DNA from 4 places in the Lysinibacillus sp. NPDC093692 genome. Region 2 is predicted to be linked to each of the others. Evidence: riboswitches for the same ligand, from Rfam matches in the RefSeq annotation. Region 2 holds a riboswitch; each other region holds the start of a gene.
What was found. A riboswitch is a leader RNA that binds a small molecule or an ion and turns the genes downstream of it on or off. The one in region 2 is predicted to bind lysine.

Region 1 (5,221 bases), on a different contig from region 2:
GCGCATTGTTTTAGGTTCAGGTAAAGTCATGATCGACATCGCAGACCGTATTAAAGACGGTGAAGGCTTCGATCACCTACACATTACTCGTGTAGAACAACTTTACCCATTCCCAAAAGAGCAAGTTGCTGGTATTATTGCTAAGTATCCTAATGTAAAAGAAATTGTTTGGGTACAAGAAGAGCCTAAAAACCAAGGTTCTTGGAATTATGCATTAGAAACATTACACGACCTTTCAGAAGGTAAAAAGCTACGTTATGTAGGCCGTCCTGCAATGAGCTCAACTTCTGAAGGTGATGCAGATTCTCATAAAGCAGCTCAAGCCGCACTTGTAGAAGAAGCAGTTGCTGAGCCTGTAAAGGTTAAATAATCATATATTAAATATTTTTGAGAGCCGGGCTACTTGCTTAGGCAGTAGCCCATTGATGTGCACCAATGCACGTTAATTAAAGGAGGAAATGAAAGTGGCTGAAATTAAAGTCCCTGAATTAGCAGAATCGATTACAGAAGGTAGTATCGCACAGTGGGTAAAAAAAGTGGGCGATCGCGTTGAAAAGGGTGAATTCATCGTTGAACTTGAAACAGATAAAGTAAACGCTGAAATCATCTCTGAAGAAGCAGGAGTTTTAACTCAAATTTTAGCTGAAGAAGGCGATACTGTACTTGTAGGTCAAGTAATCGCAGTTGTAGAAGCTGGCGAAGGTGCAGCACCTGCTCCAGTTGCAGCAGCTCCAGTTGAGGCAGCTCCAGCTCCAGCAGCACCTGCTCCAGTTGCAGCAGCTCCAGTTGTAGTAGAAACTTCTGGTGAGCGTGTAATCGCGTCTCCAGCAGCACGTAAACTTGCTCGTGAAAAAGGTATTGACCTTGCTGCTGTATCTCCAGTAGATCCACAAGGCCGTGTACGTGTACAAGACGTTGCAGCTCATGGTACAGCTCCAGTAGCAGCACCACAAGCAGCTCCAGCAGCACCTAAAGCAGTAGCAGCTGTTGATGAATCACGTGTGACAATTGAAAAAATGAGCCGTCGTCGCCAAACAATTGCAAAACGCTTACTTGAAGTAAAACAATCTACAGCAATGTTAACAACATTTAACGAAGTAGATATGACAAACGTTATGGCTTTACGTTCTCGTAAAAAAGACCAATTCTTCGAGTCAACTGGCTCTAAACTTGGTTTCATGTCATTCTTCACAAAAGCTGTAGTTGCAGCACTTAAAAAATACCCATATGTGAATGCACAAATCTCTGGCGATGAAATTCACTTAAACAACTTCTTTGATATCGGTGTAGCTGTATCAACAGAAGAAGGTTTAGTAGTACCAGTAGTACGTGACGCTGACCGCAAAAACTTTGCTGAAATTGAAGATTCAATTGCAGACCTAGCTAAAAAAGCACGCGACAAAAAATTAGGTTTAGCAGATCTTTCAGGTGGCTCATTCACAATTACAAATGGTGGTGTATTCGGTTCATTAATGTCTACACCTATCATGAATGGTACACAAGCTGGTATCCTTGGTATGCACTCAATCAAAAAACGTCCAGTTGAAGTGAATGGTGAAGTAGAAATTCGCCCAATGATGTACTTAGCACTTTCTTATGACCACCGTATTATCGATGGTAAAGATTCTGTAGGCTTCCTTAAAACTGTTAAAGAACTACTTGAAAACCCAGAAGATTTATTATTAAATTCTTAATTCCTGAGTTTCTTAAAACCTTGCGAACATCGTTTCGCAAGGTTTTTTTGCTTTTTATGAAGCATTTGTGGGAGGGAAGGATAAAAGAGCCAAAGTGACGGATAAAGCAAGCGAAGCGACCGAAAGAAGAGCTGAGATCGTTTGTGAAAGTTTCACAGTAAAAATGCGTATAGTGCAAATGGTGTTATCTTTACAGTTCAACAATTTCTTTTGAATTACTATAAAATAATTTAAATATTAATTATTTGCTTGATTTCTGAAAAATCAGTTCTTTGTCGCGTGTGTTACAAGCGTATCCACGTATATAAGTTGGTTGGAGTACGTACAATGGAGCATGGGCGATTTTACGGACTTTCTCGACAAAACATTCGAATAAATCATTTTCGACTTTGCAAAAGTATATATATGTCTTTAAAAGGCTAAAAAACCCTAATATTGTAATTAATCAGAAAAGTAATAAAATTGTCTTGACGAAAATATTGTTTTTATAGTAGTATCTTAATATCAATTAAATATACAAACCTCACATTTATCCTATTGTGAGGTAGAGGCGCGGTATTTATTAGTTCATTGTTGAGTATAAGCAAGCGAAGACGCAATGGAGAAGGAACTATCGCCGAAGTATAAAAGGAGCTCGTACTTTTATGCTGGGTCTGCAGTGAATAAGTGCAGGACTGTCCTAGTGAATTATTTTCCAGGTTTACTAGGTTGTGCTATCTCGGAATGATGGAATTTTAGTGAGGATTTGGGCAACTGTTAAAAAAGTAAGACCTAAGTTCAGTACTTAGGTCTTTTTTGGTACAGTTGTCTTATTTTTTTACAGAAAAGGGGAATGTTACATGAAAAGAAAATGGTTAGTATTAATGTTGACCGTAATGACAGCAATCTTGCTAGCAGCTTGTGGTGCTAGTGACAAGAAGGAGACGACATCGTCTAGTAATGGCAGTGCAAGTACTGATAAGAAAGAAGAAAGCGGCCAATTCCGAATCGGGATGGAGGCGGGCTATGCTCCGTTTAACTGGACGCAGCAAAGTGATGCAAATGGCGCGGTAAAAATTGCCGATAATGCAGAATATGCAGGCGGTTATGATGTACAAATGGCGAAAAAAATAGCTGAAGGCTTAGGAAAAGAATTAGTCATCGTAAAATTGGAATGGGATGGCTTAGTACCAGCTCTACAATCAAATAAAATAGATGCAATCATAGCAGGTATGTCACCTACTGCAGAGCGCAAGCAGACAATCGACTTCACTGACAATTACTATACATCTGATTTTGTAATGGTTGTTAAAAAAGGTAGTAAATATGAAAATGCAACATCTATTCAAGATTTCTCAGGTGCAAAAATTACTTCACAATTAAATACATCTAACTACACTGTTATTGATCAAATCAAAGGTGTAAAAAAACAAACAGCAATGGATAGCTTCCCAGCAATGCGTGTAGCAGTAGAAGCTGGAAAAATTGACGGCTATGTAGCAGAACGTCCAGAAGGTATTTCCGCTGCTGCTACAAATGATAAATTCACATATGTAAAGTTTGAAAAAGGCTTTGATACAGATGTTTCTAATACATCTATTGCAGTTGGTTTACGTAAAGGTGATGCTGAGCTTGAAAAAATCAATGAAATCTTAAAAGGTATTTCAGAAGATGATCGTCAAAAAATTATGGAAGAAGCAATCCACCACCAACCAGCAGCACAATAACAAGAATGCACGGGCTAACTATTAGCCCGTGCATTCCATAACATCTCATTTAATAACAATCACAAAAAAATAATAATGTCTTAGCTAATAGTTTCATAAAATTAAAGAAACAGAAGCCCAATGAAAGTGGTTGATAGCTAAGAGACAACAGTAACGAAAAAGCAACACGACGTTGTTAGGAGGTACATCATGAGTCTTGATTGGATTATTTCTATTGTTGAGAACAACTGGCAAATGTTTTTACGAGGTGCTTATTATACATTACTTATTTCAATTAGTAGTACAATTATTGGTGCACTTATCGGATTTTTCATCGGAATTATGCATACCATAAAGGTTCGCAAAAAAGGTGTAAATTTCTATAGCTTAAAGCTCATTAATTTTTTACTAACATGCTATGTCGAATTCTTCCGTGGTACACCAATGATTGTACAAGCAATGGTTGTATTTTACGGATTAGATATAGCATTTGGCATTGATATGCACTTTATTACGGCAGGTATTTTAGTTGTTTCACTAAATACAGGTGCTTATATGGCAGAAATCGTACGAGGTGGAATTGTTTCCATTGATCAAGGGCAGTACGAGGCTGCATCGGCTATTGGCATGAATCATGTTCAAATCATGCTACATGTTGTATTACCACAAGTTGCCCGAAATATATTGCCGGCAACAGGTAACCAATTAATTATGAACATTAAAGATACAGCAGTTTTAAACGTTATTGGGGTTACAGAATTATTTTTCCAAACAAAGTCGATTGCGGGTAATAACTTCCGCTATTTCGAATCCTTCTTTATAGCATGTATCCTATATTTCGTCATGACATTCACAGCATCAAGAATTTTACTGTATATTGAAAAGCGACTGGATGGACCAGATGCCTACAAAAAACAACAGAAAGAAGCAGTATAGGGGGATGAGCAAATGACAGTTATTAAAATAGAGCATTTAAGTAAATCATTTGGTCGTAACCAAGTGTTGAAGGATGTAAATTTTCAAGTAGAAAAGGGTGAGGTTGTCTGCTTAATCGGTTCTTCTGGATCTGGTAAATCAACACTACTACGCTGCATTAATTTACTGGAAACACCAAGTGGCGGTCAAATTTTTTATAAAGATGAAAACATTTTAGACGATAAACATAATATCCAAGAGTACCGAACACATTTAGGCATGGTATTCCAGCAATTTAACTTATTCAATAATCATAATGTGCTAAAAAATTGCACAGTTGGTCAAATGAAAGTATTAAAGCGTTCGAAGGCAGAAGCGGATGAAGTGGCACTAAAATATTTACAAATTGTTGGTATGGATCAATACGTCAATGCGAAGCCTCGGCAACTATCTGGCGGTCAAAAACAGCGTGTAGCGATTGCACGAGCATTGTCAATGAGCCCAGATGTAATGCTGTTTGATGAACCGACGTCAGCTCTCGATCCAGAAATGGTTGGAGAAGTATTAAAGGTAATGCGTCAGTTAGCGGATTCTGGAAATACGATGTTAATCGTTACACATGAAATGGAATTTGCTAAAGAAGTAGCCGATCGTGTAGTCTTTATGGATAAAGGTGTTATTGTAGAGGATGGCCCTCCAACTCAGGTTTTAGTAAACCCTCAGCATGAACGGACAAAAGCGTTTTTAAAACGGACATTAAGATAAAAAAGTTTACACGTTTGGTAATGAATAACTAAAAAAGTGAGTCCAAACGAATTTTATTAATAGTCAATATATAATGTGTAACAATTAAGCTGAACTAAATTAGTTCAGCTTTTATTTGTGATTAAGATATAATCTGGGCCACTCCAATTTAACGGTACAGTC
Region 2 (5,221 bases):
AAAATGATTGGACCAGTTCTTGAAGAAATGGATGCTGCAGGTAGTGCGGCTAAAATTGTAAAAGTAGATGTAGATAACAACCAAGGTACTGCAGCGCAATACCAAATTATGTCTATCCCATCTTTATTACTTTTCAAAGACGGTGAATTAGTAGACAAAACTGTTGGTTTCCAACCAAAAGAAGCGTTAGAAGCATTTATCGCAAAACACGCTTAATCTATTAGAAAAAAAGAGTCGAGCCATCAATAGATGTGCTTGGCTTTTTTTCGTTATATAATAAAGGGAGAGCTATGGATAGGCAATGTGGTGTGCAAAGCTCTATAAAAAGGAACGAAAGCTAGTTTTAACAAAAAGGGGGGCAGGTAGGCGATGAATGATTTAATTAAACGAAAGCTTGAAATTTTACCAGATCAGCCTGGCTGCTATTTGATGAAAGATCGACAAGGTACTATTATTTATGTCGGGAAAGCAAAAGTGCTGAAAAATCGAGTACGCTCGTATTTTACTGGTACGCATGAAGGGAAAACACAGAGACTTGTAAGCGAAATAGAAGATTTTGAGTACATTGTGACATCCTCCAATATCGAGGCATTAATTTTAGAACTTAATCTTATAAAACTACATGACCCGAAATACAATGTTATGTTGACGGATGATAAAACGTATCCGTATTTAAAAATTACAAATGAAAAACATCCACGACTTATTACAACACGAAAAGTGAAAAAGGATAAGGCAAAGTATTTTGGTCCCTATCCAAATGCGTATGCAGCAAGTGAGACGAAAAAGCTGCTAGATCGTTTATATCCTCTTCGAAAATGTGTACAACTTCCTTCAAAGGTTTGTTTATATTATCACATGGGGCAATGTCTAGCTCCTTGTGTGAAAGAGATTGATGTTGACACTTACAACGATATGATTGAAGATATGACAAAATTTTTAAATGGTGGGGTTGAAGAAGTAAAAAAAGAGCTAGAGGTAAAGATGCTAGCGGCCGCAGAAAATTTAGAGTTTGAACGTGCAAAGGAATTTCGCGATCAAATTGCACATATTGATACAGTCATGCAAAAGCAAAAAATTGTATCAAGTGATACAACTAACCGCGATGTATTTGGTTATGCAGTCGAGAAGGGCTGGATGTGTGTGCAAGTTTTCTTTGTCCGTCAAGGAAAGCTCATTGAGCGAGATGTCTCGATATTTCCGATTTATCAAGAGGCAGAAGAGGAATTTTTAACGTTCGTTGGGCGCTTTTATGACAAGCTAGAGCATATCAAGCCTAAAGAAATTTTTATCCCACAATCTATTGATGCGGATATTTTAACGGAATTATTAGAAGTGAAGGTACTAACACCAAAACGTGGGCAAAAAAAAGAGCTTGTTGATTTAGCGATTAAAAATGCTGAAATTGCTGTTGCAGCGAAGTTCCAGCTTATTGAACGTCAGGAAGAACGAACAATAGGAGCATGTGAGGCGCTCGGTGAAGCTATGGGCATTTCTGTGCCTTTACGGATCGAATCTTTCGATAATAGTCATATGCATGGAACAGATGCTGTATCTGCAATGGTTGTATTTATCGATGGTAAACCTGCAAAGAAGGAGTATCGAAAATACAAAACACGTACAGCTGCTAAGCACGATGATTACGGGGCAATGCAGGAAGTGATCCGTCGTCGCTATACACGAGTATTAAAGGAAGGTCTACCTTTACCAGATTTAGTACTAATTGATGGCGGGAAGGGGCAAATGGAAGTCGCGCGGGAAGTATTAGAGGATGAGCTCGACCTTGTCATTCCAATTGCCGGATTAGCAAAAGATGACAAGCATAATACGTCTCAGCTTCTATTTGGTGATCCACCTGAAGTAATTGCATTAAAGCGCACAAGTGATGGCTTCTATTTACTGCAACGAATTCAAGACGAAGTACACCGCTTTGCTATTACTTTCTTACGACAGCAGCACGAGAAGCATGCTATACAATCTGTCCTCGATCAAATAGAGGGAGTTGGTCCAAAGCGAAAACAGCAATTACTTAAGCATTTTGGCTCTGTCAAAAAAATTCGTGAGGCAAGTGTGCAAGCATTACAGGAAGCGGGGATGCCAGCAAGTCTAGCTAGTAATATCCACACTTATTTTCATTCAGAAGAAAACACTACATCCGAAGGGTAAGTGAGATGAATGTAGATGGAATTCCTTTTCGGTGGGTGTCCAAACGCCTGTACCTGTCACTACGCTTTCGGTACCAAAGACATTTGCTGAATGAAAATAGAGCCTCCGGTGGATCTCACGGAATCGGAAAAGAGTTCACAGGGGATGTTAGCCTAAAACCATCGCATCCGTGCGATAACGGTTAACTGACCTTCATCGGTAAAAACGCCACGTCCTGTGGCATTACCGAAATGACCGACAACCTGTCGGCCCTCGTGTTGTTGCTGTCGCTACGCTTTCGCACAGACAAAAACATGTTGCTGTCGCTACGCTTTCGCACAGACAAAAACATGTTGCTGTCGCTACGCTTTCGCACAAAAAACATCTGCAGGCCTAAGCACAAAGCCGATTTCAGACGCATTGTTTATCTGTAGCGGAAGCAAAGTCGTAGCTACAATTACGCCAAGGCGAAATTGATTTTATACAAGAGACATTGTCAAAGGATTAGACGTATGCTAAGGTTTGTATATAACATAGCTATTCAATATAGCAATGTCATACACAGCATCTTAGTTTTCAAGTAGTTTCTACTTATTAAATTGGAAATTTCTTCGCTAAGATTCAATTAAATACAATCACTTTTTAGTGATGATAGAGGTGCAAGGTTCAAGAGTAGTACATACGAGGACGAACAAGTCCAGTGAAAATGTATGAAAGGGGAACTTGCCGAAGTGGAGCATCGTTGTTTCCGATGTTGTGCTGGTTTTACATTTAAGAGATGTAAGACTGTCGATTCTAAACGTTTCGGAGAGCTATCACACATGCGCAAGTTACTTTTATTGTACATGTTATAGGCAGCTTTCACGTTATGTGAGAGCTGCCTTTTTAGATTCCTCGAAACAACATTTTTTCAAGGCTGTTACTCTTACCTAAGAGTTGAAGGGTGTTATTTGCTTTTGCGATGTTTTTTGTGAAAAGCTGCAAAATTATAGCTACTTTATAATCAGCGAAATGATTAAATACGAAGGAGAATGAAGATGGAGAGAATTGTGATGAAATTTGGTGGTGCTGCATTAGCATCATCTGAACACATTCAAGATGTTGCAAAAAAGGTGATTGCACAAAAGGAAAGTGGTTTTGATATTGTCGTTGTCACTACAGGAATGAGAGGGACGTCTAAAGAATTAGCAAAGATGGCTTGTAATCTATCAGACAATGCGTCTAAACGTGAACTAGACGTACTATTGTCAACAAGCTCACAACTATTATGTGCATTAGTGGCAATTGCTTTGCAGGAAGAAGGTTATGATGCAGTGTCATTAACAGGCTGGCAGGCAGGTATTCAAACCGATGAGGTGTATGGTAATGCACGAATTGATGGGCTAGAAGCTAGTCGAATAGAAGAGTATTTTACTCAGGGAAAAATCGTCGTCGTTGCAGGGGGACAGGGAATCAATAATTCACGGAATATTACGACGCTTGGTAAAGGTGGTGCGGAGACGACGGCTTTAGCTATTGCTGCAGCTTTAGAGGCGGAGCGCGTAGATATTTATACGAATGTGGATGGAGTTTATACAGCTGATCCAAGTCAGGTTGCTGGGGCACAAAAGTTAAAAGAAATTTCCTATGATGAAATGCTAGAGCTATCAAACTTAGGATCACAAATTTTACACCCACGGGCTGTAGAAATAGCAAAGAAGTTTCAAATCCCAGTTACCATTCGGTCAAGCGAAAAAGATACAGAAGGTACTTTATTGAAGGAGGAAGTTGAAATGGAGAAAAATTTAATTGTCCGTGGTGTTGCCTATGAGTCAGACGTTATTCGCCTCACGGTAGGGTATGATGCTTATTCTAAAGCTTCGTTAGCAGATATATTCACAATACTTGCAGAAAATCGCATAAACGTTGATATAATCGTACAAGCAATAATTGATGGCTTAAAGCTGACTGTATCATTTACTATTTTAAAAGAGGAGTTCGCTGATGCATTACGTGTCCTAGAAGATAGTAAAGTATCACTAGGGTTTAGTTTTGCTGATTTTGAAATCGGTTTAGCGAAAGTTTCTATTATTGGTTCAGGAATGGCATCTAATCCGGGGGTGGCTGCCCGTATGTTTGATCGTTTACGCCGTGAAGATATCCCTGTAAAAATGGTAAGTACTTCTGAAATAAAAGTGTCTGTCGTTGTTCCTCAGGACGAAATGATTCGTGCAGCAAATGCATTACATGACGAATTTAACCTCTTTCAGCAAATGTCTCCGAAAGCGTAGCGACAGGTACAGAAATCTCCTTTAAGTCACTTTTTAGAGGGTATCCAAACATTTGCTGAAATAAAGGAACTCAGTCTAAGAACGCCACGTCCTGTGGCATTACCGAAATGACCGACATCGTGTCGGCCCTCGTGTTGCTGACGCTACGTTAGCACTGCGCTTCCGCACAAAAAACATCTGCTGGCCTAAGCTCAAAACCGATTCCGGACGCAATTATTCCGAGGCATAATTGATTTTAGAACAAGCGCTTTACATATAATATTGAATAGGATGTGTCATTAAATGGCACATCTTTTTTTGTTTACATTAATTTCATACTTTATCTAATTTTATTATTATATAATAAAATGTGACATGTTTTTCCAAGGGGAAGGTGGGAGTTAATATGGTGTTATTCGGTTTGTTTCAAAAGCCAGTGGATGAAAGCGTTGAGCAACACAACGATTTAGAAATACAAATATTAAAAAAGCGAATTCTGGAATTAGAACTTGAGCAGGACAGTATTGATGTGAAAAATGCGATTTTAGACTTTGTACTTGCACATATGAAGTTAATAAATTTTCAAACGGCTTTAAAGGTTCAAAATGTCTCAGCAAGTGTAGGGGATATTTCAGCAATGAGTGAAGAAATGTCGTCAAATACAGAAGAGATACTTGCAGTTGAGCAAAATGTTAATGCAAACATTCAAGAAATCAAACAACATTCAATACTCCTTGTAGAGGAAATGGAATCGTCCATTACAAAAGGTGAACTGGTTCAGGAGTTGCTGTCTAAAGGAGCTCATTCAACAGAGCAGTTGTATAATG
Region 3 (5,221 bases), on a different contig from region 2:
TCTTCTACTAGTAAAATGTGCTTTTGCATTTCCATGCACCTCTATTCTAAAATGTAAAATTTCATTTTAACGGCTCCTCATCATAACGATTATCTTAAGATGTGATCCTTTATTAATTGAAGCGGTAATAAACTAGTTTCATACAAATCACCTGTGATAGTAATAACTAGTTCTTCCTTTGGCCAAATAAAAATATATTGCCCCCCAAAGCCTAATGCAAAGAAATATTGATTATCTTCCGAAAAAGCTTTAGTTTCATTCTGTTTATTTACCCACCAATGCATCCCGTAATAACCGATTTTTTCATAAGTCATCAAATTCGGCTTTATCGAATGGTTAATCCAATCCTCTGAAACTATCCTTTTCTCGTTATATACGCCTTTCTTTAAAACTAAGAGCCCTACTTTCATCATATCTTCTGCCTTTAATAAAAGACCATCTGCCCCTTTACTAATTTTCTTCTTATCCTCGTACCACTGATATTCTTGAATACCTAATGGTTGAAATAAATAACGATTGGCAAATTCTTTTGTTTTCATATTCGTAACTTGCTGCAATATAGCAGATAGTATATGGGAGCAACCCGAGTTATAATTCATATGCGCACCCACTGGATGTACCATTGGACGATTCACTATAAATTTTACTATATCAGAATGAAATACCATAGGAGCAAAACAATTCCATTCTCCGAATTCCGGGAAATCTAACCCTTCCGTCATTGTTAAAAGGTGATATATTGTCATATCCAACTTACGTTTGTCATCTTGCCGTTCGAATAGTTCAGGAAAAAAAGAATGGATAGGTATATGAACAGATTCCAAATATTTATGATCTATTGCAATGCCAAATAAAATTGAAAGAATACTCTTTGTACAAGAATTAATTTTATGAAGTTTCTGTTGTTGTTTGTTGTTTTTATAGTATCGAAATATCGTTTTACCGTGACTATTAATCAAAAAAGTATTAATCTTTTCTTTTTTTAATCTGTTTTGTAAAAATGGATAGTCTATCATCTTCCCCCTCCTTTGATTATTTGTCCTCACCTATTAAGATTTACGTGCAGTTATTTCTATTGAATGAAGATAGATGGTATACGTTTCAATAAATTCCATAACCAAAATTTAGTGGTTATTCATTTCTAAAACAGTTTACCATATTAAGGTTGGGTACCAAAAATGGATGGACGGTCTGAAAAACTATAAAAACGTATCAGTGTTCACTATTATGGGGATGCAGTTTTTGAGGCTTAAAGGATTTTACTTTTCACTGACAGTTTTTTCTCTGACAAGATTATATGTTTGAGCTTGCAAATTCATTTTTCAACTAAAAAAACTGCCCTGCAAGCCATTTTCTACGGCTCACAGGACAGTTTATTATTTATTAATCTACTTTTAAATCACATTGCTCAAGCGGAAGCATTTTTGTTTTATGCTTAATTTTATAGCCAAGCCATAACAGTAAGAACAGTGGAATACCGATATACGAGACAAGGACTCCGTACCAATCTACTGAACCACCCATAAAGGCATTGTAGTTTTGTCCAATAACAACAATCATACAAACCGTAAAGGCAAATAGCGGACCGAATGGGAATAATTTTGCTTTATACGGCAACAATTTCGGATCTAATCCCTGTACATCGAACGCTCGACGGAAACGGTAATGGCTAAATGCAATTCCTAGCCAAGCAATGAAGCCAGACATCCCAGAGGCATTTAGAAGCCACATGTAGACCACACCATCACCAAAGAATGAAGCTAAAAATGCTAGGGAGCCGACAGCTAAAGTCGCCAGTAATGCGTAAATCGGAATTCCTCGACGGCTTAGTTTAGCGAAAAATTTAGGTGCATGTCCATCTACCGCTAATTGCCAAAGCATACGAGAAGATGCGTACAGCCCTGAATTCCCTGCTGACAGCATTGCCGTTAGAATGATAGCATTCATCAATGATGCAGCAAAGGCAATTCCTAAACGATCGAACACCAGTGTAAATGGTGAAACAGCGATATCTTCAGATAGCAAACGTGCATCTGTAAACGGAATCAACAGACCAATTGCACCGATCGCTAAAATATAGAATAAAAGAATTCGCCAGAAAACGGACTTAACAGCTTTCGGAATATTTTTACCAGGATCATCTGTTTCACCTGCTGTTATTCCAAGTAATTCTGTTCCTTGGAACGAGAATCCCGCAGCTAAGAAAATACCAAATGTAGCAAGGAAACCACCGTGGAATGGTCCATCACTAATAAAGAAATTCGTAAAGCCTACCGGAGCGTTTCCTCCTAAAATACCAAATATCATTAAGAAACTGATGATAATAAAAATGATTACAGTTACAACCTTTATCATGGCAAACCAATATTCACTTTCACCATAGCTTTTTACCGATAATAGATTGAACGATAATACAACAGCAATAAATAAAACAGTCCAAAGTGCTGATGAGCTATCTGGGAACCAATATTTCATAATCAATGATACAGCAGAAATTTCTGCCGCAATTGTAATTGCCCAGTTGTACCAATAGTTCCAACCAAGTGCAAAGCCTAGAGCTGGATCCACAAATTTTGTAGCATACGTACTAAATGAGCCCGATGATGGCATATAGGCTGCCATTTCACCTAAGCTCGTCATTAAAAAGTAAACCATGATACCGATTAATGCATAAGCAAGAAGTGCACCGCCAGGACCTGCTTGTGCAATGGCACCACCACTAGCTAAAAACAATCCTGTACCGATTGTACCGCCTAATGAAATCATTGTAATGTGACGGCTTTTTAATTCTTTTTTCAACTTTGGCGCTTTATGGCCGAGCTGATTGACTTTAATTTCACTCACAATTTAACTTCCTTCCTTTTAAGAGGCGAAAAAAATGCCATCACATGAACGGCAGTGATGGCTAAGTAAATCCTCTGTTCTTTCAAAATGATAGCTCAACACGTTGTCCAAACGTGACAGTTCTGTTCCTTTCGGAGACAGCCCCAGCATGAGGTTTTCAAGTCCCCTCACACTTCGGCAGTATTTCCTTTCAACTAATATCTTAAATGCTTGTCATTTCCATTAGCATACTCTTAAATACCGCGACCTCTACCTCAATATAAACATGAGGCATATTATTAAATTTATGATGAATATTATTCTAACATATGACATATGGCATTTCAATAACTCAAGTAACATTCTATATTTTGTGAATTTTCAACTATTTTTATTATTGTGATAAAGTGGTATAGTGGTTCAATCATAATTGTTCTAACAGGGGGGATTTATTTGACTACTCATGAACATACCGATACTTATCCTAGCAGGAAAATTAACTGGAAAGGTACAACATTATTACTAGTGATCGGCGTAATTTGTATTGCCTCGACATTACGGATGCCGCTAACAGTTGTTGGACCTATTATTTCCTTTATCCGAGAAGACCTCGGCATATCCTATGCATTAGCGGGCTTTCTAACAACAATCCCATTGCTAGCATTTGCAATTATCTCACCTTTCGTACCAATTGTCGCACGTAAAATCGGGCTAGAACTAACATTATTTTTATCGACTATTCTTTTGGCATTAGGGATTGTACTGCGCTCCCTCGGTACAACTAGTTTTCTCGTATTTGGCACTGCGCTAATTGGTATAGCCATTTCATTCGGTAACGTACTTATTCCAGGATTACTTAAATTGAAGTTTCCTTATCACGTAGGTTTACTTATGGCCTTTTTCACAATGTCGATGAATTTGACAGCTGGGCTCGGCGCTGGCATTAGCTATCCTGTTGCCCATTCATCAATTGGCTGGCAAGGTGCACTGGCAGTCGCACTTGTTCTCGTGGTGTTAACCATTTTAATTTGGATTCCACAGTTGAAATTTAATAAGCCGGAGCCTAATGTTAAAACTACGAAAGAACGTACACCTTTATGGAAATCACCTGTAACTTGGGCAGTAGCGGGAGCTATGGGATTTCAGTCGTTATTATTCTATACAACCGCTGCTTGGATTCCTGAAATATATATAGCACAAGGATTAGCTGCAGATCGTGCAGGATGGATGTTTTCCATCATGCAATTTTCACAAGTACCAATGGCCTTAGCTGTGCCTATTATCGCTAGTAAAATGACATCTCAGCGACCTCTCGTATTCATGTTTACGGCATTTTACTTAATTGGTTTTATCGGACTAGTAATGGAATGGACAAACCTCGCTATACTTTGGATGGTACTACTAGGCTTAGCCGGAGGAGCTTCATTCTCATTAGCGATGATGTTCTTTACATTACGTACCCGTACCGCTTTTGAGGCAGCTGATTTATCAGGTTTTGCACAATCATTGGGGTATTTATTAGCTGCAATCGGTCCAATCTTATTCGGTTATTTACATGATATATTCGGTGGCTGGGATATTACTGGTTGGTTATTTGTTGTCGTAGCATTCATACTCTTCTTATGTTCATTTAGAGCTTCTAAAAATGAATATGTAAATTAAAAAAGGTAGCGCATGATCTTATTTCAGCGGGTGTTTGGACACCCGCTGAAATAAGTTAACGTGAGCTGCCTTTCTCTATTAATAAGGTGGTTTCTGATAAAAATAGTTCGGTGTATTGTAAACATTAACATAAGGCTTGTGATAAATATGAGTTGTAGCTGGCGAAAGAGGTGGAATCAACCATGTCCAATTGCCTGTAACCTCACGATTTGCTGCTGCTTCTGCTTCCTCAAACAATTTAAATTGTTGTGCAGCTGTATGATGATCTACAATGCTCACCCCATCTTCTTTAAAAGAATGTAGAACGGCCATATTCAGCTCAACTAATGCTCGGTCACGCCATAGAGATGCCTGTTTAGCTGTATCAAGGTTAAAAATTTCTGCTATAGCGGGTAGCATATTATAGCGCTCATGATCTGCTAAATTACGTGCCCCGATTTCTGTACCCATATACCAACCATTGAATGGAGCTGTCTCAAAGTCGATACCTGCCATTTGGAAGCGCATGCTCGAAATAATCGGCACTGCATACCATTTCAATCCTAGCTTTTCTACTTGAGAAGATTCTGGATGGCGAATCGGTACCTCTAGCACATATTCGTCAGGGATTATAAACACTTGTGGCTCTCTATCATCCACCTGTACGACAAGCGGTAGCACATCAAATGCTGTTCTCTCACCTTGCCAGCCAAGTGATTCACATACTTTCGTAAACGCAACGGAATGCGGATCACCA
Region 4 (5,221 bases), on a different contig from region 2:
GCAACTCTTCACCTGTAAGCTCTGTTAATATACATTTAATCAAGTGCATATAGTGATTCCCGGTCTCTAGCAACGAATTTGGCACCGTGATCGATACAGTTGAGATTGTTTTACTTCCTATAAGTAATTAAATAACCTCATGAGATTTCTCTTTTTAAAAATAAGTATGTAAATGTTTAAAAAGATTAAAAATTCGCAATAAATATAGGATTTAATAATGTAACAATATTACGATCATGTATATTTCCGCTTACTTTAACCTTTAATGATTCTGCTTTATTTAAATTAATTTCGACAGGTATAACAGAATCAGATGGTGATAAGGAGAATGCTTTTACAATACTACCATCTGAATTCATCATAGGTGAGGATCACGACATGAAGTTATCCTAACAGATACATAGGGACTCTTTAAAATTTTACGTCAATAATCGACAATTGATTGGTCTCGTTGCAAAACTTTGTAAATTAATAGTGAATATTGTTACTACCTTGTGAATATAATAGCCACATGCAGTTTAAGCTTTTAATTAATTTATTAAGGAATTAGGATGAAACAAAGGAGTGTAAAATTGTCGATTTCAAATCCTCAATACGCATTTTTAGAGGTTGATTTTCATAATCCTAATTTAACTAAAGTAGAACTAAAGGTTGAGAATATTTCCGAAGGAGTACGGGAAAATAATGAACTCGTAGGAAATACAAAAATAGCATCGAAAATAATACCACCTAATGTATATATAAAATTAAACTGGATAATAGGATTGCTCTTATTGATACCAATAGATATTTATTGTATTACGGCTTTAGTGGTATCTGAATTCTTATCAAAATAAAAAGTTAAAACTACCATTGTCTTAGGTTATTCTTAAGATCGAATGCGAAAGCGAAACAGTGTGTCATGAAGGAAAAAAGTAAGTGGTAATCAGCCCGGAATTATTTCCGTTTTTTTTGTACTTTAAGAAATCGAAAGAGATGGATCTAGGTGATGTTTACACAATAAGAAAAGCCCCAATACACACCTATTTCTAAGGTGAATATTGGGATTTTGTTTATCACTATTAACGTTTATTTTCATTTTGAATATTACTGAAATCTACTTCTTCAGCGAACTCTTCTCTGTTTTCATTTTTACGTTCTCTGTTAGCATTTTGATTTTGATTCTGCTGTTTTTTGTTGTCTTGAGTTTTATTATTTTTATGTTTATTATTACCCATGTCATCTCACCTCCACCATTAGTGTGAGAGAAAGATGATTTTTTATCCGCATAACTTACAATTAATTAGTGAAATATTTGTGATGAAACAAAAGGTATGGATATAGTAACATTTTCACCTCCACTTTCTGAGAACGCAGCCGGTAATGTTAAATCACTTGTTAGTGGTTACTTGTCTCATCTTAGAAAGTTTAATTCTTAGATTCTGATGGAACTGCAGATCCATCTGCTCAAGCAGAAAAAGACTACTAATCGTGTATATACTCGTAAGAAGAAAATGGAAGTTGATGTTCCTTATCCATCGATCGAGCGGGTTGAGTTTTATCTTGTAAAGTGGGACGGCCTTAAGATCTACCAAAGAAATGATAAAAGAACTAATTTCCAGTAATGGATTCTTTTGTTGTGCAAAGGATTGAAGATATTTTCGAAGAGATTATATAATGAAGCATGTGTTAAAATTTTTATGGAGGTGGACTATGAAGACGGAAATGATTATGACCGTAGTTTTAATTTTAGGAATGGTAATCTTAATAGACAAAATATACGGAAAAATTAATATAGAAAATTATTCTCCTATTTGGGAGTATTTTTCTAAAGCAATTCTCTATGGGTTTATTGCTAGCGTTACACTATTCTATGGAAAGGAATCGCTAAGAGATGTTAATCCACTAGAATGGGCCATCATTGCAGTTTCAGCAATAGAAGGAACAGGAAACTATATTAATTATGTAAAAGAATCAAAAAGAAGAAAAGAAGAAAAGAAGAAAAGAAGAAAAAAGAAAGACTTGAGTTAATCAAACTTAGATACATAATGGAAAATAATTCTTCAACTTAATAGAGTTGCTTATCAAAAAGGGATTGCCTATTAGCGAAGGTGGTTGTGCTGCTGCTGCGACCTTTTATTACTGTTTTATATCATGATATTTTTAGTAGCGTAGAAGTAAATGTATATGCTCAATAAAACGGAATATAATTTTAGAGGTGCCTTACTTATAGCTGGTAATATAAGTAGGGCATTTTTGTGTATTAATAGACTACTTAATTAGAAGCTTGTTTTTCTGAGAAGTTTTTTACTATGTGTTAGATGATTTTTTTCTATAGGACAAAAATTTTTTAAAAAAATTGCGTGGGGGGTAAACCTCCCTCTTCGAACAATTGTTTACGGCGTTAGTCGGAATCCACTATGATTTGGGTAATGCTAAATATGGTAGCCCAAAATATTCCTAAAGGGGTGGATGCCGTGCAAACTCGGCAAAATAATCAAAATTATCGCTGGGGTAATTTATGAATTATATTGTGAATCGTGAGCGTTAATAAGGGAACGGTTTATAGGTAATGAAAAATCAAGAGGTGAATAATTAAATGCTTATACAATTGTTGATGTATTGTGGTATTTATTGTAAATAGTTATTATTTAAACTGTTTTGATTGTCATTTTTTTGTGGTTGTGCGCGATAAATCTTATAAAATATAGTAGATTTTAAAGTTGACATATAAAAAACGCAATAATATAATTATTTAAAATAATCAAATAATTCACACTTTTCTGATAGTTAGGTAGAGGCGCGGCAGTTAACAGTACCTAATGGAGTCCGAGAAGATGAAGAAGTTAGATAGAAGGAAGTGTCGCCGAAGTATGTGATGAGTTCTCGCCATCATATACTGGGGCTGTAGCGAATAGTTGCAGGACTGTCTTCGTAAACATACGTGTTTATGAAGTTGTGCTATCTCTGTTTAGACAAACAGTGGGAATTTTAAATGGTCGATTCATTTTAAGTTTCTAGAAATGAGTAGGTCATTTTTGTGTTAGACAGATTCTTTTACACAAAGAGTCTATATTTTATTTGTCTATACATTTTGGAATCAGAGGTATTTTGGAGGGGATTTTATGGATAATACATCAACATTATATTATGAATTTTTACCGACTGACGGTCAAAAAATAAACGTGAACCCTTATAAAACAGCATTACTAATAGTAGACATGCAACATCAGTTTATTAGCCGAGACGGATTAGACGCGCAGGTTGCAAGAGAAAAGGGCATGTTTGATCAGTGGGAATACTTTTTTGATCGTATCGACAATTTAACGATCCCGAACAATAAAAAGCTTTTAGATTTTTTCCGTACTAATAAATTAGAAGTAACATTTGGTCGCATTGCTTGCCATCATAAAGATGGACGAGATCGTTCTCCTGTACAACGCCGGACAGGGTGGAACAATATTTTATTGCCAATCGGTGACCCAGGAGCGGAGATGGTGGATGAATTAAAGCCTCTTGATGACGAAATTGTTGTAAATAAAACGACAGATAGCGTATTAAGTGGTACGAATTATGAATTTTTACTGCGTAATATGGGCATTGAAACAGTAGTTTGTACAGGTGTTGTAACAGATCAATGTGTTGCTTCAACAGTTCGAAGTTTAGCTGACGCAGGATTTGAAGTTATTTTAGTGGAAGATGCATGTGCAGCTGCAACGCAACAGCTTCATGATGCTGAAATTATGATTATGAATCAAATTTATTGCCAAGTGATGAGTACAGATGAAGTAATTGATTTAGTAACGGAAGAACTATCAAAACGCGAACCAATGAATCTGTGAGAGGAAATGGACTATGAGTCAAACACCAAATGATCATACACCACAGTTAAAGCGTGTTTTAACATTAAAAGATTTAGTCATTTATGGTATTGCTTTTATGACACCGATTGCGCCAGCTTATATTTATGGCTTTGCAGCAGAGTCTACAAGTGGAATGTTGCCATTAGCCTACTTGATTGCGATGGTTGCAATGATGTTTTCTGCATATAGTTACGGTCGAATGGCTGCTGTTTTTCCAAATGGAGGGTCGACTTATACATATACCCAACGTGCTATCAATCCGCATTTAGGTTTTTTTGCAGGTTGGGCAATGTTTATGGATTATGTCTTAGTGCCACTCATTGTATTCATGGTAGGTGCTTCATATGCGAATGCATTAATACCATCTGTTCCGTATTGGGTATGGGTGTTATTAATTGCAGGTATTATAACTACTGTCAATATTCTAGGTATTGGCATCGCAGCAAAAACAAATCAAACCCTCGTTATGTTTATGGGAATTGTAGTCGTTATTTTTGTGATTTTTTGTGTAAAGACAATTGTCGGTGCGGAAAGTGATACGTCGCTCTTTACTGTTGCACCGTTTTTCAACGATGAAAAATTCGTTATGTCTGCAATTATTTCTGGTGCAACAATGGCCTGCTTCTCGTTTTTAGGGTTCGATTCGATTACAACACTTTCAGAAGAGGCAGTCAATCCAAAAGAGGATATTTGGAAGGCAGCTATTTTAGCTTGTTTAATCGGAGGACTTATTTTTATTGTGCAAGCATATGTAGCTCAGCTTGTATGGCCTGATGTTACAAACTTTAGTTCAGCTGATACGGCTTTATTTGATGTAGCGGAAAAAGCAGGTGGTGCAGTTCTTGCAACTCTTTATACGGTTGCGATTATTGTATCAACAGTGACAGCTGGTTTAACAGGACAAGCAAGTGCATCTCGTTTAATGTTTAGTATGGGGCGTGATGAGGTACTTTCGAAAAAGTTTTTCACACATTTACATCCAAAATATCAAACACCGGTATACAATATTTTATTGATGTGTGTGATTAGTGTTTTAGGAGCGCTGTTTTTATCAGCAAATTTTATAGCAGAATTAATGAACTTTGGAGGTCTGACAGGATTTATGTTTGTCAATTTGTCAGTGATCGTGTATTACTTCTTCCGTAAAAAAGAAATGAAAATAATTCGATACTTATTAATTCCAGGGCTAGGATTTGGTATTTGTTTCTACTTATTTATTAATTTATCACCGATGACATTGAAGGTAGGCTTTATCTGGCTTGCAATCGGTTTTATCTATGCTTTCATTACGACGAAAGGCTTCAAAAAGAAACCACCAACATTTACGGATTTATAAAATACCGAAAGAGCTTAGAGTAAATTTCTAAGATAAGTCAGTT

Region 1: it holds a riboswitch for lysine, as region 2 does, so the genes downstream of both, ACQKN4_RS15115 (transporter substrate-binding domain-containing protein) here and ACQKN4_RS07185 (aspartate kinase) in region 2, are expected to answer to the same signal.
Region 3: it holds a riboswitch for lysine, as region 2 does, so the genes downstream of both, ACQKN4_RS18750 (amino acid permease) here and ACQKN4_RS07185 (aspartate kinase) in region 2, are expected to answer to the same signal.
Region 4: it holds a riboswitch for lysine, as region 2 does, so the genes downstream of both, ACQKN4_RS03635 (cysteine hydrolase family protein) here and ACQKN4_RS07185 (aspartate kinase) in region 2, are expected to answer to the same signal.

Annotation. Positions count from the first base shown of each region.
Region 1 is NZ_JBNNUW010000013.1:86,560-91,780, reverse strand. Features, by position in the region: gene ACQKN4_RS15125 (2-oxoglutarate dehydrogenase E1 component) at 1-370, shown strand, start outside; gene odhB (2-oxoglutarate dehydrogenase complex dihydrolipoyllysine-residue succinyltransferase) at 465-1,694, shown strand; lysine riboswitch at 2,232-2,418, shown strand; gene ACQKN4_RS15115 (transporter substrate-binding domain-containing protein) at 2,534-3,400, shown strand; gene ACQKN4_RS15110 (amino acid ABC transporter permease) at 3,590-4,315, shown strand; gene ACQKN4_RS15105 (amino acid ABC transporter ATP-binding protein) at 4,328-5,059, shown strand.
Region 2 is NZ_JBNNUW010000005.1:19,868-25,088, reverse strand. Features, by position in the region: gene trxA (thioredoxin) at 1-216, shown strand, start outside; gene uvrC (excinuclease ABC subunit UvrC) at 370-2,166, shown strand; lysine riboswitch at 2,790-2,968, shown strand; gene ACQKN4_RS07185 (aspartate kinase) at 3,183-4,415, shown strand; gene ACQKN4_RS07180 (methyl-accepting chemotaxis protein) at 4,801-5,221, shown strand, end outside.
Region 3 is NZ_JBNNUW010000020.1:2,211-7,431, reverse strand. Features, by position in the region: gene ACQKN4_RS18760 (response regulator transcription factor) at 1-29, opposite strand, end outside; gene ACQKN4_RS18755 (serine hydrolase domain-containing protein) at 90-1,016, opposite strand; gene ACQKN4_RS18750 (amino acid permease) at 1,384-2,844, opposite strand; lysine riboswitch at 2,928-3,104, opposite strand; gene ACQKN4_RS18745 (CynX/NimT family MFS transporter) at 3,277-4,485, shown strand; gene ACQKN4_RS18740 (nitric oxide synthase oxygenase) at 4,564-5,221, opposite strand, start outside.
Region 4 is NZ_JBNNUW010000002.1:175,886-181,106, forward strand. Features, by position in the region: gene ACQKN4_RS03620 (hypothetical protein) at 573-836, shown strand; gene ACQKN4_RS03625 (hypothetical protein) at 1,062-1,217, opposite strand; gene ACQKN4_RS03630 (hypothetical protein) at 1,693-2,010, shown strand; lysine riboswitch at 2,767-2,951, shown strand; gene ACQKN4_RS03635 (cysteine hydrolase family protein) at 3,105-3,821, shown strand; gene ACQKN4_RS03640 (APC family permease) at 3,835-5,178, shown strand.